DNA from 3 places in the Novosphingobium sp. BL-52-GroH genome. Region 1 is predicted to be linked to each of the others. Evidence: predicted binding sites of a transcription regulator. Region 1 holds the regulator's gene; each other region holds the start of a gene.
The links. Region 1 encodes LexA, which represses DNA repair genes until DNA is damaged. Its sites were predicted from a motif close to GTTCCNCNCTTGTTCT; they were not measured.

Region 1 (5,632 bases):
GACCATGTCGAACCATTCGACTGCCTGCTCGCGCGATATGATCTCGTCGTCACCGTGGCCCCAGCCCAGGCGAAGCAGGTAGTTGAACAGCGCTTCGGGCAGGATGCCCAGTTCGTCGCGGTAGGAATCGACGCCCAGCGCGCCGTGGCGCTTGGACAGCTTGGCGCCGTCGGCGCCGTGGATCAGCGGGACGTGGCCATAGACCGGCACGTCCCAGCCCATTCCCTTGATGATGACGAGTTGGCGGAAGGCGTTGTTGAGATGGTCGTCGCCGCGCAGGACGTGGGTCACGCCCATGTCGTGGTCGTCCACCACCACCGCCAGCATGTAGACCGGGGTGCCGTCGCTTCGCAGGATGACGAAGTCGTCGATCTCGACGTTCTGCACGGTGACCGAGCCCTGGACGAGGTCCTCGATCGTCGTCTCGCCTTCGCGCGGTGCCTTCATGCGCACGACCCAGGGCTTGTCAGCCGGCCAGGTCGAGGGATCGGCATCGCGCCATTCGCTGTCGATGCGGAACGGGCGACGCTCTTCCTGCGCCTTCTGGCGACGCTCGGCGAGTTCCTCGGGCGTCAGATAGCAGCGATAGGCATGCCCGCTCTCCAGCAACTGCGCCGCGACTTCGGCATGGCGTGCCGAACGGGCGAACTGGAACACTGGCGCTTCGTCGCCCTGCAGGCCGAGCCATGTCAGGCCGTCGAAGATCGCCTCGATCGCGGGTTCCGTCGAACGCGCGCGATCGGTGTCCTCGACCCGCAGCAGGTACTTGCCGCCGTGGTGGCGGGCGAAGAGCCAGTTGAAAAGGGCCGTGCGGGCGCCGCCGATATGCAGGAAACCCGTGGGCGAGGGGGCAAAGCGCGTGACGACGGCCTTGGCGCCCGTCGTTCCGCCCGTTGCACTACCGCTTGCCATCGATACCACCTTATTGTCCTATGCGCGCCATGGGGAGCCCGGCCGCAACTCTTGAAAATCAGCCCCCGGAAGGCCGCGGAGCCGCTGCATTGCAGCATCGGCCATGGAACAGCGGAGGCGACTTGTCGAGGCCTTTGGCGGCCATCGAGCGATTTCTTTCGCAGGCCGGATTCGATCGCGGACCGTGGCTCACGGTGGCCTTCGCGGGCGGCATCGTGACGTGGTTTGCGCTTCCTTCGCCGCCCTTCTGGGTCGGCTTCTGCGGCCTGTGTGTGGTGTTCGCGACGACGGGGATGGCGCCATGGCCCGGGCGCGAGGCCTATCCGCGCCTGCGCAAGGCCGCATTGGTCCTGCCGCTGCTTGCGATGGCGGGATGCCTGACGATTTGGACACGCTCGGAAATTGTGGGGGAAGTGCCTTTGGAGCGCCCGTTCGCGGGTTCGTTCACGGCAAGGGTACTGGACATCCAGCCACAGCCCGCGCTCGGGCGTGACCGGCTGATACTGGCGATGCGCGAGCCGGACGGCGGCCGGTCGATCAAGATACGCCTCAACGTAACCCGTACGGATGCCGCCGCGCCGGTCGGCATCGGCGACATCGTGCGCTTCAGGGGCCGGCTGATGCCGCCGGCGCCGCCGATGCTGCCCGGCGCCTACAATTTCGCGCGGACGGCCTGGTTCTCGGGAATTGCCGGCAGCGGTTCGGCTCTCGGCGAGGTGCAGGTCGTGCGGCAGGGAGAGCCGGGCGGTGGCAGGCTGTCGGGATTGCGCCGGGCGTTGTCCGACCACATCCGCGAGCGAATCGGTGAGGAGCGGGCCGGCATAGCCAGCGCGCTCGTCACCGGCGACAGGGGCGGCATCACCGAAGCCGACGACGAGGCGATGCGCGACTCCGGGCTTGCGCACCTGCTTTCGGTTAGCGGGCTGCACGTCAGCGCCGTAGTCGGCGCCATCTACGTCCTGGTCGTGCGCGTCCTGGCGCTGTTCCCCTGGCTCGCCCTGCGCGTCCGCCTGCCGATGGTGGCCGCAGCGGTCGGGGCGCTGGCCGGCGTGGCCTATACCCTGATTTCCGGTTCGGAAGTTCCGACAGTACGATCGTGCATCGGCGCGCTGCTGGTTCTCGTGGCGCTGGCGCTGGGTCGCGAACCCCTGTCGTTGCGGATGCTGGCCGTCGCGGCGTTCTGCGTCATGCTGCTCTGGCCCGAGGCTGTTACCGGGCCGAGCTTCCAGATGAGCTTCGGCGCGGTGCTGGCGCTGGTCGCGCTCACCACGGCCGGCCCCGTGCGTGCCTTCGTCGCCCCGCGGGACGAATTGCTGGCGGCGCGGGCGCTGCGCCACCTGGCGATGTTGCTTCTGACCGGCATCGTCATCGACCTCGTGCTCATGCCGATCGGGCTTTTCCACTTCCACCGCGCGGGCATCTACGGCGCCCTGGCGAACGTCCTCGCCATTCCGCTGACGACGTTCGTGGTCATGCCCCTGCTTGCCGGTGCCCTGGTCCTCGACGTGCTGGGAGCAGGCTGGCCGCTATGGTGGCTGGCGCAGAGCGCGATCGACCTGTTGACCGGCCTGGCTCACTGGTTTGCATCGCGGCCGGGCGCCGTGGCGATCCTGCCGGCCGGGGCGAACGGTGCCTTCCTGGTGTTCGTGGCCGGAGGCTTGTGGATCGGCTTGTGGAGCGGGCGGGTCCGCTGGATCGGCCTTCCGCCTGCGCTGCTTGGCGCGGGACTGCTCGCCGTCGCTTCGCCGCCCGATATCCTGGTCTCCGGAGACGGGCGCCACGTCGGCCTGGTCGAGGCCGGTGGCCAGCGGCTGTTCGTCCTGCGTGACGGCGGTGAAGGCTATGCGCGCGACAACTTGCGCGAACTGGCCGGCATGGAAGGCGATCCCGTACCGCTCAATCGCTGGCCCGGAGCGCACTGCAACCGCGATTTCTGCGCGCTCCCACTGAAGCGCGAAGGCGGCACCTGGCGCCTGCTGGTATCGCGCGGGCGGGACGCGGTGCCCGAGCGCGCTCTCGCGGCGGCCTGCGATCGCAGCGACATCGTGATTTCCGATCGCTGGCTTCCGGGCAGTTGCCGCCCCCGCTGGTTCAAGGCGGACCGGGGCCTGCTGAACCGAACCGGCGGACTTGCCGTGCACTTGTCCGAGCGGCGGTTGGCCACCGTCGCGGATGGCGAGGGCGAACACGGTTGGTGGCGCCCCTCGGAACCGGGGCCAGCGACCATTCCCGACCCGCCTCGATGATCGGTCGGAAATCGTCAGGGAGCTTGCACTGAGGTTCGCACGGGGCTCGTGCCGCGACACCTCGTTTCAGTGATAGCGCCGCAGCAGTCCTGCAAGCTTGCCCTGGACTTCGACTTCGTCGGGGCCGTAGATCTGCGGTTCGTAGGCGGCGTTGGCGGGATCGAGGCGGACCATGCCGTTTTCCCGGCGCAAGTACTTGAGCGTCGCTTCTTCGCCGCGGATCAGGGCAACGACGATTTCCCCGTCGCGGGCGGTGTTGGTGCGCTTCACCAGTGCGAAATCGCCATCGAGAATACCTGCCTCGACCATGGAGTCCCCGGACACTTCGAGGGCGTAATGCTCCCCGGAGCCGAGCAATGCCGCAGGGACCGACAGCGATGACTGCCCTTCGAGCGCTTCGATCGGAACGCCGGCGGCAATTCGGCCATGCAGCGGAATCTCGATGACGTCGTTGGCTGCTTCGGGCGCGCGCTGGGGCGTGCGGCCGGGCGTGTCGTCGTTGCTGTTGGCCGGCGCGGGGCGCGGGGCCCTGGTGCCGGTGTCGTCAGGCTGGCGCAAGACTTCGAGGGCGCGGGCACGATTGGGCAGGCGACGAATGAAACCGCGTTCCTCGAGCGCCGAAATCAGGCGATGCACGCCCGATTTCGATTTCAGGTCCAGCGCTTCCTTCATCTCCTCGAAGCTGGGGGAGATGCCGCTTTCCTCAAGCCGGGCCTGGATGAAACGGAGCAATTCGTGCTGCTTGCGCGTCAACATTGTCGCTGCCTTCTCGTTGCGACCGGGCGAAGGTCCCTTCGGCCGGGAATGTTCCTATCGCGAACATTGCGAGAACAATTAAGCAACGAATTTAACTGCGTCAAGCAATGCCTCAGGCGATACCGCCATTCCGGAGCAGGAATATGCGCACTTCGTCACCGGGCTCTGCGGCAGGTGCGCGGGCGGGTCGATCGATCAGTACGTTGCTGGCGGCTAGCGAGGCGAGGGCGCCGCTGTCCTGTATCGCGTGCGGCACCACGGTTTCGCCGTCCCACCATCCACGCAGGAATTCCCGGCGTGGCCCGTTGGCGCGGACCGGAGTGCCGAGGCGGGTGGTGATCCGCATCGGCAGTGCCTCGCCAGCCCCCAGCATCCGGCGCAGCAGCGGGAGGAGGAAGTGATAGGCGGTCACGAAGCTCGACACGGGATTGCCCGGAAGTCCCAGGATGATCTGCCTATGCCCATCGCGTTGGCGGGTCGCGACGAGGATCGGCTTGCCCGGCTTGATGGCGACGCGCCAGAAATCGAGACTGGCGCCCCACCCCTCGAGCGCAGGGCGCACGAGGTCGTGGTCGCCGACCGAGGCACCGCCGCTGGTGACGATGACGTCCGCTGTCGACGCCGCATCGAAGGCTGCGGTGAGTGCCGCGATCGTGTCCGCCACGGGCCCGATGCGGTTCGCTTCCACCGTCAGCGAGCGGGCGAGCGCGAGCAGCATGGCACCGTTGCTCGCGGGGATCTGGTGGGGGCCGCACAGCTCCGGATCGGAGGCGAGTTCGTCGCCGCTGTCGATCACGGCGATCCGCGGCATGCGGTGGACGGGAAGGTGCTTGTGCCCGGCGGACATCGCGAGCGCCGCCTGGGCCGGGCCGATGCGGGTGCCGGCGGGCAGGACTTCGGCGCCTTCGGCAAAATCCATGCCGCAGGGGCGGATGTGCTTGTGCGCGGGTTCGGGCGGCTCGCCGGTCATGACGAGGTCGCGGTCGCGCCGGTCGAGGTCTTCCTGCAGGATCACCGCCTCGGCCCCGCGCGGGAGGATCGCGCCGGTCGAGATTCGCACCGCCTCGCCGCTCGCGACGATGCCGGGATAGGGATGGCCGGCAGCGCTTTCGCCGACGATGCGCCAAGGACCGGCAAGGTCTCCGGCAGTGACCGCATAGCCGTCCATCGCCGACAGCGCCGCTGCGGGCTGGGTGCGGCGCGCCTGCAACGGCTCGGCGAGATAGCGGCCGAGAGCCCCCTCGACGTCGACGTGTTCGATCGAAAGGGGGGCCGTGAGCGCAAGCAGCCGGGCCTGCGCCTCTTCCAGCGGGAGCGGGGCGGAACTCATGCGCCCCAGCCCTCCGCCTGCCAGTGACCGGACTTGCCGCCGCGCTTCTCGACAAGGCGAATCGCGCCGATCACCATGCCCTTGTCGAGCGCCTTGGCCATGTCGTAGATTGTCAGGAGTGCGATGGAAGTGGCTGTCATTGCTTCCATTTCCACGCCCGTCCTGCCTGTCAGCGAGGCTGTCGCAGTGGCCCGGATCGCATCGGCCTCGAACGCGAAGTCCAGGTTGACGGCGTCGATCATCAGCGGGTGGCACATCGGGATGAGGTCGGAGGTCCGCTTCGCGGCCATGATCCCGGCGATGCGCGCGGTGCCCAGCACGTCGCCCTTGGGCGCGTCGCCGGCCCGGATCGCGGCGAGGGCCTGCGCCGACATCTCGATCCGCCCCG
Region 2 (5,632 bases), 860 kb from region 1:
CGACGATCTCGCCGCCGCGCACGCCGCCTTCGGGGCCCATGTCGATGATCCAGTCGGCGGTCTTGATGACGTCGAGGTTGTGTTCGATGACGATCACCGAGTTGCCCTGGTCGACGAGGCGGTGGAGCACTTCGAGGAGTTTGCGCACGTCCTCGAAGTGGAGGCCGGTGGTGGGTTCGTCGAGGATGTAGAGCGTCTGCCCGGTGGAGCGGCGCGCCAGTTCCTTGCCCAGTTTCACGCGCTGCGCCTCGCCGCCCGAGAGCGTCGTCGCCTGCTGGCCGACCTTGACGTAGCCCAGCCCCACTTCGTTGAGCATGTGCATCTTGTCGCGGATCGGGGGGACCGCCTTGAAGAACTCCTCGGCGTCCTCGATCGTCATGTCGAGCACGTCGGCGATCGACATGCCCTTGAACTTCACTTCCAGCGTCTCGCGGTTGTAGCGCTTGCCGTGGCATTCCTCGCACGTCACGTAGACGTCGGGGAGGAAGTGCATCTCGATCTTGATGAGGCCGTCGCCCTGGCACGCCTCGCAGCGGCCGCCCTTGACGTTGAAGCTGAAGCGGCCCGGCTTGTAGCCGCGCGCCTGGCTTTCGGGGAGGCCGGCGAACCAGTCGCGGATCTGGGTGAAGGCGCCGGTGTAGGTCGCCGGGTTGGAGCGCGGGGTGCGGCCGATCGGCGACTGGTCGATCTCGATGACCTTGTCGCACTTTTCCAGGCCCTTGATCCTGTCGTGCGCGCCCGCGATCACCCGCGCGCCGTTGAGCTGGCGCGAGGCCCCCGCCTGCAGCGTGTCGATGGTGAGCGAGGACTTGCCCGAACCCGAGACGCCGGTGACGCAGCAGAAGGTGCCGAGCGGGAACTTGGCGGTCACGCCCGTCAGGTTGTTGGCGCGCGCGTTCTCCACGGTGATGAAGCTGCCGTTGCCCTTGCGGCGCTTCTTGGGCACCTCGATTGCCCGCGTGCCGTTGAGGTAGGCGGCGGTGAGGCTGTTCTTGCTCTTGAGCACTTGCGCCAGCGTGCCCTCGGCCACCACCTCGCCGCCGTGGACGCCGGCCCCGGGGCCGAGGTCGACGATGTAGTCGGCAGTGCGGATGGCGTCCTCGTCGTGCTCGACCACGATCACGGTGTTGCCGAGGTCGCGCAGGCGCTTGAGCGTGACGAGCAGCATGTCGTTGTCGCGCTGGTGCAGGCCGATGCTGGGCTCGTCGAGAACGTAGAGCACGCCCGAGAGGCCCGAGCCGATCTGGCTGGCGAGGCGGATGCGCTGGCTCTCGCCGCCCGACAGGGTGCCGCTGGTGCGATCGAGGTTGAGGTAGTCGAGCCCGACGTTGTTGAGGAAGCCGAGCCGCTCGTTGATCTCCTTGAGGATGGCCTTGGCGATCTGCTTCTGCTGGTCGGTCAGCTTGGCTTCCAGCTCGCCGAACCACGCGAAGCCGTCCGACACCGAGAAGCGCGCGGCGGTGGCGATGTCGGCGCCGGCGATCTTGACCGACAGGGCCTCGGGCTTGAGGCGCTTGCCCTCGCAGGTCTCGCAAGGCTGCGCGGTCTGGAACTTGGTCAGCTCCTCGCGCATCCAGGCGCTGTCGGTCTGGATGAGGCGGCGGTTGAGATTGCCGATCACGCCCTCGAACGGCTTGTTGACGGTATATTCCTTGCGCCCGTCCTTGAACGTCAGCGGCACCGCCTTGCCCGCCGTGCCGTAGAGGATGACGATCTTCACCTCGGGGCTCAGCGCGTCCCACGGCGTCGTCAGGTCGAACCCGAAGTGCGCGGCGAGGCTGGAGAGCACCTGCATGTAATAGGGACTGGGCGGGTTGGACTTGGCCCAGGGCACCACGGCCCCCTGCTTGAGCGTCAGGTGCTCGTTGGGGACGACCAGTTGCGGGTCGAACAGCAGCTTCTCGCCGAGGCCGTCGCAGGCCGGGCACGCCCCCTGCGGCGCGTTGAACGAGAACAGGCGCGGCTCGATCTCCTCGATCGTGAAGCCGCTGACGGGGCAGGCGAATTTTTCGCTGAAGACGATGCGGTTGGCGGGGAGGCCGGCATTCTTCATGCCCTTGGCGGGGGTGGCGGCTTCGCCCGTATCGGCTTCGGCGGCCTTGGCCTTGCCGCGCTTTTTGGGCGCCGGCGCGGGTTCGCCGGCCAGTTCCGCCACCGTGGTGTCGGCAAGGTCGATGTACGCCAGCCCCTCGGCCAGCTTGAGCGCCTGCTCGAAGCTGTCGGCCAGCCGCGTCTGGATGCCGTCCTTCACGGCGATGCGGTCGACCACCACTTCGATGTCGTGCTTGAACTTCTTGTCGAGCGCGGGGGCGTCCTCGATCGGGTAGAATTCCCCGTCGATGCGCACGCGGGTGTAGCCGGCGCGCTGCCATTCGCCCAGTTCCTTGCGGTATTCGCCCTTGCGGCCGCGCACCACGGGGGCCAGCAGGTAGGCCCGCGTGCCTTCGGGCAGGGTCATCACCCGGTCGACCATGTTGGAGACGGTCTGCGCCTCGATCGGCAGGCCCGTGGCAGGCGAATAGGGAATGCCCACGCGCGCCCACAGCAGGCGCATGTAGTCCCAGATCTCGGTGACGGTCGCCACCGTCGAGCGCGGGTTGCGGCTGGTGGTCTTCTGCTCGATCGAGATCGCGGGGGAGAGCCCGTCGATATGCTCGACGTTGGGCTTCTGCATCATTTCCAGGAACTGGCGCGCATAGGCCGAGAGGCTCTCGACATAGCGGCGCTGGCCTTCGGCGTAGATCGTGTCGAACGCCAGGCTCGACTTGCCCGAGCCCGACAGCCCGGTGATGACGATCAGCTTTTCGCGCGGGAGCGCGATGTCGAAGCCCTTGAGGTTATGCTCGCGCGCGCCGCGCACGGTGATGTGGGTGAGACTCATGGAGGCGGTATGTTCCAGATTTGTTCGCCCTCATCAAGAGGGCCGCGCGGGTTTCGCAGAAGATGGGGTGCCCCGGGCATGAGGCAAGGGCCGGGGAACGGCGGCGCGACGAACCGCGTTGTTCCCGCAAAGGCATCAACGACAGGAGATAGCCCATGCGCACGCTTCCGCGCCTCATGTTCGACCTTTCCGCCGCGTTCGCGGTCTGCGCCCTGGCCACTCCGGCCGCCACGTTCGCGCAGGCCGGCGCGCCGGCAGACGAGCCCGCCGCCGCCACCGGCGATGCAGGCGATGCAGGCGACGCCGCCGCCCGCCGCCAGATGCTCAACGCCGAGCAGGCCGCCGCCGCCCGCGCGCAAGTGGAGGCCAACCGGGCCAGCGAAGACCATCACGACACCGCCGTGGCCCTCAACGAAATGCAGTCCGAGCGCGAGGGTGCGCGCTATGCCGATGCCCTCGCCCGGCACGACGAGGCCGAACAGGCCTATCGCCAGGACCGCACCCAGTGGGAACGCCGCAACCCCTATTGCTGGAACGGCGATGCCGCTCGCTGCCCCGCGGACCCCACTCTCCCCGGTTCCGGCGACTGACGCCAACCGCTCGTCGCAACCGCTTTGCATTCGCGCCCCGCTGCCGTCACAATCGGCCATCGGGGTTGACGGGGTTCGAGTGCAATGGCGGTTTCGCGCAAGATACGGCTGGCGGGCGTGATGATCGCGCTTGTCCTTTCCACTCCCGTTCTGGCGGACGACCCGCACGACCCCACGATGACGCCGGAAGCCGCCGCGCGCGACCGCGAGACGATCCGCCGCCTCAACCGCGCGCAGCTGGACTATGTCCGCAAGCGCGACGCCGGCTACGCGCAAGGCTGGCGCGACCATGCCGCAACCCGCGACGTGCGCGACGACGACGACGATGCCCCGGCCTCCGACCTTCGCGACTATGCCGCCGCCCGCGCGGACTACGCCCGCCAGCGCCGCCAGTACGACCGCGCGATGGCCGAATGGCGCCAGGACGTCGACGCCTGCCGCGCGGGCTATTACGACCGCTGCGACAGGCGGTAGGGGCATCGCCGAACTGCCCGGTGAATGCTGCGGGCTGGCGGGCATGCAGCCCTGCGCTCGGGGAATGGGGCCCGGCACACGCAGCGGCGAGCTTGGTATCGTCGCGCGGCGTCGTGGATGACGCTCTCCTGCTTTCGAGGCGCACTTTTCCGGTTCGGGGCGTCAGCGGAAAGTCCGCTTTAGGCCTCCGCGACGCCGACAGCGGAAATTCCGTCACCGCCCTCATAGCGGACATCGCGATACCACGGTAAAGCCGCAGTTATGCTGGACAATATATGGCATCTGCGCGGCTCAACGCACATCGGCAACACCTCCGGCGAAGAAGCGTTGGACCAGATCGAGGCATTGTTAGATCAGCAACGAAAGCCTCTCACAGAAGAACGTGTCGGGTACCGTGCGTTTCATACTTCTCTGTTCGAGAATGCGTTTGGTCCAAGCTGGCTCTCAATGGTCGCATATGAGAAAGGAGCATTTTGGATCGAAGAAAGCACTCAAGGACGTATTCTTAAATATGATTTGCGCAGCTTGCATGCTTTGATTTTTTGCGTTGTCGCCGCCGGTATATTTTTTCTCTTTGGCTTCGCAAACGACGGGGTTGCAGGCTCTGCAAGATACGCGACGTTTGCATTTCTATGGCTATATGGAGGTAACATGCTCCTCGCATGGATTCGTATCCCCCGAGCAATACGGAAAGCGGTTAGGGCTAAAGGCAACTAACCACCCCTTTCGGCACCTCAGGACGCCGAGCGCTGCGCTCTGTAGCGGCCCGTCCGGTGCTCGCCGCGCGAAAAGAAAACTGGCCTGACCGAATACGCCCCTTTTCAGACACTCAATCGCAGCTTGGCTTCAAGTGAGGACGAGTGGACATTAGCTGCCCGGTCTTGATCTCCCACGCGCCAGCCTCGTTTTTGGCAAGCACAAACATAAAGTCGCGATCTTCCCGCATCGGGACATGCGCGAAATACAAGACTGGAATTACCTGCGGCAAATTCTGACCAACGACCACCTTACGAACCTTCATGGTCGCTTCTACCCAACTATGTCCTAATATATCTTCAGCGTTTTCGACCGGTGTCTGCTCGCCGTTCTTTACTCGCCCTATTACCACTACGTCACTGCAGGCATGAGGCAGCGCATTATCGCTCAAATTCTCGGCTCGTGTCGGCTGGTAAGCAGCACCGGCGATGCTGATGACAAGAGCGTATGCGGCGATTTTCATATACCAACCGTATGCCTCTAAGCGGCAGGTTTCCACCGAGGCTGTGTGAAAACGCGGTGATCTGCTATGTTTTATGCCTGTTTGGGAAGGCGTGAGATGGGGCGTTTCATCGAGGGTTGTGATCGGCGGGAGGTTCAGCTTCTGCCGGACTGCATTGACGATTACGTTGCCGAGGACAGCCAGGTTCGGGTGATCGACGTGTTCGTCGACGAGCTGGACTTGTCAGCGCTAGGCTTTGGCGATGCGGCGGCGACAGGCCGTCCGGGGTACCATCCGGCAACGATGCTCAAGCTCTACCTCTATGGCTATCTCAACCAGGTGCAGTCGAGCCGCCGGCTTGAACGCGAGGCTGGACGCAATCTGGAGCTGATGTGGCTGACAGGCAAGCTGGCGCCCGACTTCAAGACAATCGCAGACTTCCGCCGCAACAGCGGCGAGGCGATCCGGGCGAGTTGCCACCGGTTCGTG
Region 3 (5,632 bases), 520 kb from region 1:
GCCGGGCAGTTCGCTGCCCTCGCCCAGGTCGACGGTCGCCTCGTCGAGCAGCTTGAGGCCGTTCGACAGGGTACGGCGGAACTGGATTTCCTCGCGCTCCAGCGTCTCCTCGATCAGCGGCTGCGCACGGCCGAGTTCCGGATAGGCCTGGCCCATCTCGGCGACGAGCGCAGGCACCAGGCGATGCATCAGCGGATCGCGCGCGCCCAAGAGGTGCGCGTGGCGCATCGCACGGCGCATGATGCGGCGCAGGACGTAGCCGCGGCCCTCGTTCGAAGGCAGCACGCCGTCGGCCAGCAGGAAGCTGGTCGAACGCAAGTGGTCGGCGATGACGCGATGGCTGGCGCGGCTGTCACCCTCGGCGGCAACGCCGGTGAGGCTTTCCGATGCGGCGATCAGTGCCTTGAAGGTGTCGATGTCGTAGTTGTCGTGCACCCCCTGCATGACCGCCGAGACGCGCTCGAGCCCCATGCCGGTGTCGATCGAGGGCTTGGGCAGGTTGCCGACGATCTCGCCGGCCGACTGCTCGAACTGCATGAAGACCAGGTTCCAGATCTCGATGAAGCGGTCGCCGTCTTCCTCGGGGCTTCCCGGAGGTCCGCCCCAGATGTGGTCGCCGTGGTCGTAGAAGATTTCCGAGCACGGGCCGCACGGGCCTTCGTCGCCCATCGCCCAGAAGTTGTCCTTGGTGGGGATGCGGATGATTTTGCTGTCGGGAAGCCCGGCGACCTTCTTCCACAAGTCGAAGGCCTCGTCGTCGGTGTGGTAGACGGTGACCAGCAGCTTTTCGACCGGGAGCGCCCATTCCTTCGTCAGGAGCGTCCAGGCGTGGGTGATCGCCTGCTCCTTGAAATAATCGCCGAAAGAAAAATTCCCCAGCATTTCGAAGAACGTATGGTGGCGCGCGGTGTAGCCCACGTTGTCGAGGTCGTTGTGCTTGCCGCCTGCGCGCACGCACTTCTGCGAGGAGGTGGCGCGCGGCGTCGCGCGGGTCTCGAGCCCGGTGAACACGTTCTTGAACGGCACCATGCCGGCATTGACGAACATCAGCGTCGGATCGTTGTAAGGAACGAGCGGCGCGGATTGGACGGCCTCGTGACCATTGCTGGCGAAATAGTCGAGGAAGGACCGGCGGATGTCGTTGGTCGTCTGCATAACCCGCGCCGATAAATCACGCGAGCAAGGTCGGCAAGCGGTTGTCTGCGGTCAGACTGTTCGGGAATTGCGATAAGCAGCGCCGTTGTGGCGGATTCGCCCCACGACGAACGATGCGGCCACGGGCGACGGCGGCCGGGAGCCTCTTGGTCACCGGTCCGTTTGCCCTCGTAATCCTCGATTTTTTCGAGCCGACGGGAGTTGCGGGCGATGGCCGGGTACGATCTATATTACTGGCCCGTGCCGTTTCGCGGGCAATTCATCCGTGCGATCCTGGCCTATGCCGGGAAGGACTGGGTCGAGCACGATTCCGATGCCATCGGTGCGCTGCTGCAGGCCGAGCCCCGGGACCAGCCCATACCGTTCATGGGGCCACCTTTGCTGGTCGACCGGGCGAGCGGGTTCACCTTGTCGCAGATGCCCGCCATCGCCCTGTACCTGGGCGAGACGCTCGGCCTCGTTCCCGACAGTGCCCAGGGACGGGCCATGACGGCCAAGATCGTGAACGACGCCAACGACGTGATCGACGAGATCACGCTGGACGGCGGGCGCGAGATGTGGACCCGGGACAAGTGGCGTGCCTTCATGCCCCGGCTCCAGCGCTGGATGTCGTTCTGGGAGGCAGCCGGCCGCGCGAACGGGCTTTCGGCCGATGCGGGATTCCTGCTCGGGACCGAAAATGCAGGCGTCGCCGACATCGTCACTGCAACGCTGTGGTCGACGATGGGTGACCGTTTCCCGCCGATCGCCGCCATGCTCGCCCAAGTGGCGCCTTTCACGGCAGCGCTGGTCCGGCGGATGCAGGAGGTTCCGGCACTGGCTGCGCTCGAGGTCCGGACTTTCGAGGGCTATGGCGATGCCTATTGCGGCGGGGAGATCGAAAAATCGCTGCGCGCGGTGCTTGAATAAGGCGGTCGCGACAAAAATGGCGGCGGCCAGGAACGGATTGGACGCTTCGATGTTATCGAGTGTGAAGGCCGGCGCGGCTCTTCCCCCCACCCCTCCCGATCTGCGCCGGCCGACTTTTTCCCGAAAATCCGATGACGCATACCAAGAGCCGGGACCCCGGCTTCCTCGGTACGGCAGGGCTTGCCAACCGCTCGTTGGCGCTTCGATCAGCCGAAGCACAATTTGGAAATGCGCGTCGCAAGACGGACGAACCTCCCCAACGAGAGGGTTGGGGGTTTTCAGGCCTATGGGCGGTGTTCGTCTGGAGCTTTCGCCTCGCGCGTCTTCCCCGGTTCGGCCGGGTGCGAAGGCAACGCAGCCCCGTCTCAGCGGCGCGGCGCGGTATTAAGACTAGCGGCGAAGCCGCGCCCGAAACGGGATGACTTTCGTCAAATCGTCGTTGCGGCCGAGCCGAAGCCCGAGGAATAGACCCAGGGCCGGCATAAACCGCTCTGGGTTGCGTCCTCCGGGCTTCCCCGGGGTGGCAACGACGAAAGGGAGGCAACTTCGCGCCATCTCTCTCCAAAGAAGGCCCGCAACCCCCGCTTTTGCAGGACCGACGCCCGGCCAGGCCCCCGATACAGAAAACCCCGGCACGAAGGCCGGGGTTCCTGTTTCATCGCTTCGGGAGCGCGACGGCTTATACGTCGTCTTCCTCGGACGGACCCGCCATCATTTCCTCGGCAAGACCTTCGGTCTTGGCGCGGATCGCCTTTTCGAGACGGTCGGCGACTTCGGGGTTCTGCTTCAGGTAGGTCTTGGAGTTCTCACGACCCTGGCCGATGCGGACCGAATCGTAGCTGAACCACGCGCCCGACTTCTCGACGACGCCGGCCTTGACGCCGAGGTCGAGGATTTCACCGATCTTGGAGACACCCTCGCCATACATGATGTCGAACTCGACCTGCTTGAACGGAGGGGCGACCTTGTTCTTCACCACCTTCACGCGGGTCGCGTTGCCGACGACTTCGTCGCGGTCCTTGATCGCGCCGGTGCGGCGGATGTCGAGGCGGACCGAGGCGTAGAACTTGAGCGCGTTGCCGCCGGTGGTCGTCTCGGGGTTGCCGTACATGACGCCGATCTTCATGCGCAGCTGGTTGATGAAGATCACCATGCAGCGCGAACGGCTGATCGAGCCGGTGAGCTTGCGCAGCGACTGGCTCATCAGGCGGGCCTGAAGACCGACGTGGCTGTCGCCCATCTCGCCTTCGATTTCGGCGCGGGGAACGAGCGCCGCGACCGAATCGACCACCAGCACGTCGATCGCGTTCGAACGGACCAGCGTGTCGACGATTTCCAGCGCCTGCTCACCCGTATCGGGCTGCGAGACGATCAGTTCGTCGATGTTGACGCCCAGCTTCTTGGCATAGACCGGATCGAGCGCGTGTTCTGCGTCGATGAAGGCGGCGGTGCCACCGGTCTTCTGCGCTTCGGCGATGACGTGGAGCGCGAGCGTGGTCTTGCCCGAGCTTTCCGGGCCGTAGATCTCGATCACGCGGCCGCGCGGCAGGCCACCCACGCCGAGCGCGATATCCAGGCCGAGCGAGCCGGTCGAGATCGCTTCGACCTGCATCGTCTCCTTCGAGCCCAGCTTCATCGCCGAGCCCTTGCCGAATGCCTTGTCGATCTGGGCCAGCGCTGCTTCGAGCGCCTTTTGACGGTCCATTGCGTCCTTTTCCTTGCCTTCCTGGATCAGCTTGAGCTGAGCAGCCATGTCTCTTCCCCTTTGCTACCGGGCTGACCGGAAAGGTCAACGTCACGAAGGGCTATGTATTCCCTTTGTTCCACTAGAACAAGAGGGGAACTTCGGCAGATTTCCGTTTTTTAACGGCCCGCCGCCGCCGAATCAGCGTTGCGCCATGCGCGCGAGAACTTCCCCGACTTTTTCTGACAGTTGCTGCACCGAGAACGGCTTGGGCATGAACCAGGCGTTGGTGATGCCGATCTGCTTGCGCAATTGCTCCTCGGCATAGCCCGACATGAACAGCACCGGCAGATCGGGGGCGAAGCGGCGAATCTCGCGGGCCATCGCCGGGCCGTCCATCGTCGGCATGACGACGTCGGAGACGACGATGTCGAACTTGAGGCCATCCTGCACCAGTTCGAGCCCCTCCTCGCCGTCGCGCGCGCAAGTGACCTTGTAGCCCTGGCGCGTGAGCGCGCGCTCGGCGACGATGCGGACCGGGTCCTCGTCCTCGACCAGCAGGATCGAACCGCCGCCCGCCCACTGGGTCGGCGGCGGCTCGGGCTTGGCCTGCACGATCTCGGGAGCGCTGCCGGGGGCGACATGGTGGACCGGCAGGTAGACGGTGAAGCGCGTGCCTTTTCCGGCCTCGCTCTCGGCGAAGATGAAGCCGCCCGACTGCTTGACGATGCCGTAGACGGTCGAGAGGCCCAGGCCCGTGCCCTTGCCCTGCTCCTTGGTGGTGAAGAACGGCTCGAAGATCTTGCCGAGGATTTCCGGAGGGATGCCCCCGCCGGTATCCTCGACGATGAGCGCGGTATATTCGCCCGCCGGGATGATCTCGCTGCGCATCGCGCGCACGTCGGTGGTGGTGACCTTGCGAGTGGCGAGGACGAGCCGTCCGGCACCGTCGCCGCGCGACTGCATGGCGTCGCGCGCGTTGACCGCGAGATTGACGATGACCTGTTCGAGCTGGGTCGGGTCGGCGCGCACCGGACCCAGATCGCGGTCGTGGGTGACGACGAGCTGGATCTTCTCGCCGATCAGGCGGCGCAGCATCTGCGAGATGTCGGCGACGATGTCGGGGAGCTGCAGCGTCTCGGGCCGTAGGGTCTGCTGGCGCGAGAAGGCGAGGAGCTGGCGGGTCAGCGAGGCGGCACGGTTCGAATTGGCCCGGATCTGCTGGATGTCGTCGTAGTCCGAGTCGCCCGGCGTGTGGCGCATCAGCATGAGGTCGCAAGTCCCCAGGATGGCGGTCAGCACGTTGTTGAAATCGTGCGCGACACCGCCTGCAAGCTGGCCGACCGCCTGCATCTTGGTGGCCTGCGCGACCTGGCGCTTGAGGCGGATTTCCTCCGACGTGTCGGTCAGGCCGAGCAGCACCGCCGCCTCGCCCAGACCGCGCACGCCAGCGAGGCTGAGCGAGACCGGGTCCTCGGGCTGGGCGACGAGGCGGACCGCGAGGTCGCCGGCAGCCGCCGGGCCTTGCGCGAAGCGGCGGATCGCCTCGGACAAGGCGCGCTTGTCGTCCTTGACGACGAGGTCGGTCGGATAGGTCGGCGGCTCCTGCTGCTCGTGACCGGCGGCGCGCATGAAGGCGGGGTTGGCGAAGAGCAGGCGCCCGTCGCGGTCGGCCATGGCAAGGCCCAGCGGAAGCTGGCTGAGCAGGGCTTCGAGGTGCGGCGCCGAGCCGGTACCGCCGGCGCTGGCGCCGATGCCCTGTCCGGCCTCGACCACCAGCATCAGCGAAGGCGTGGTGGCCGGGTCCGGGTCGGCCGGAAGGTCGGGATCGGCGACGGGCACGTGGTAGAGCACCAGCGCCCCGCCGCGACCGCCATCGCGCGC

Region 2: uvrA (excinuclease ABC subunit UvrA) is a predicted target of LexA. The motif match lies at 2,893-2,908, and genes of this name have one in related genera.
Region 3: recA (recombinase RecA) is a predicted target of LexA. The motif match lies at 3,893-3,908, and genes of this name have one in related genera.

Annotation. Positions count from the first base shown of each region.
Region 1 covers NZ_CP171152.1:362,693-368,324, reverse strand. Annotated here, with positions in the region: gene gltX (glutamate--tRNA ligase) at 1-912, opposite strand, end outside; gene ACFFDA_RS14330 (ComEC/Rec2 family competence protein) at 1,035-3,158, shown strand; gene lexA (transcriptional repressor LexA) at 3,225-3,914, opposite strand; gene ACFFDA_RS14320 (molybdopterin molybdotransferase MoeA) at 4,027-5,244, opposite strand; gene moaC (cyclic pyranopterin monophosphate synthase MoaC) at 5,241-5,632, opposite strand, start outside.
Region 2 covers NZ_CP171152.1:1,220,468-1,226,099, forward strand. Annotated here, with positions in the region: gene uvrA (excinuclease ABC subunit UvrA) at 1-2,881, opposite strand, end outside; gene ACFFDA_RS18375 (hypothetical protein) at 3,037-3,471, shown strand; gene ACFFDA_RS18380 (hypothetical protein) at 3,556-3,945, shown strand; gene ACFFDA_RS18385 (hypothetical protein) at 4,207-4,662, shown strand; gene ACFFDA_RS18390 (hypothetical protein) at 4,775-5,164, opposite strand; gene ACFFDA_RS18395 (IS1182 family transposase) at 5,261-5,632, shown strand, end outside.
Region 3 covers NZ_CP171152.1:3,396,106-3,401,737, reverse strand. Annotated here, with positions in the region: gene alaS (alanine--tRNA ligase) at 1-1,155, opposite strand, end outside; gene ACFFDA_RS28980 (glutathione S-transferase) at 1,366-2,064, shown strand; gene recA (recombinase RecA) at 2,744-3,817, opposite strand; gene ACFFDA_RS28970 (ATP-binding protein) at 3,950-5,632, opposite strand, start outside.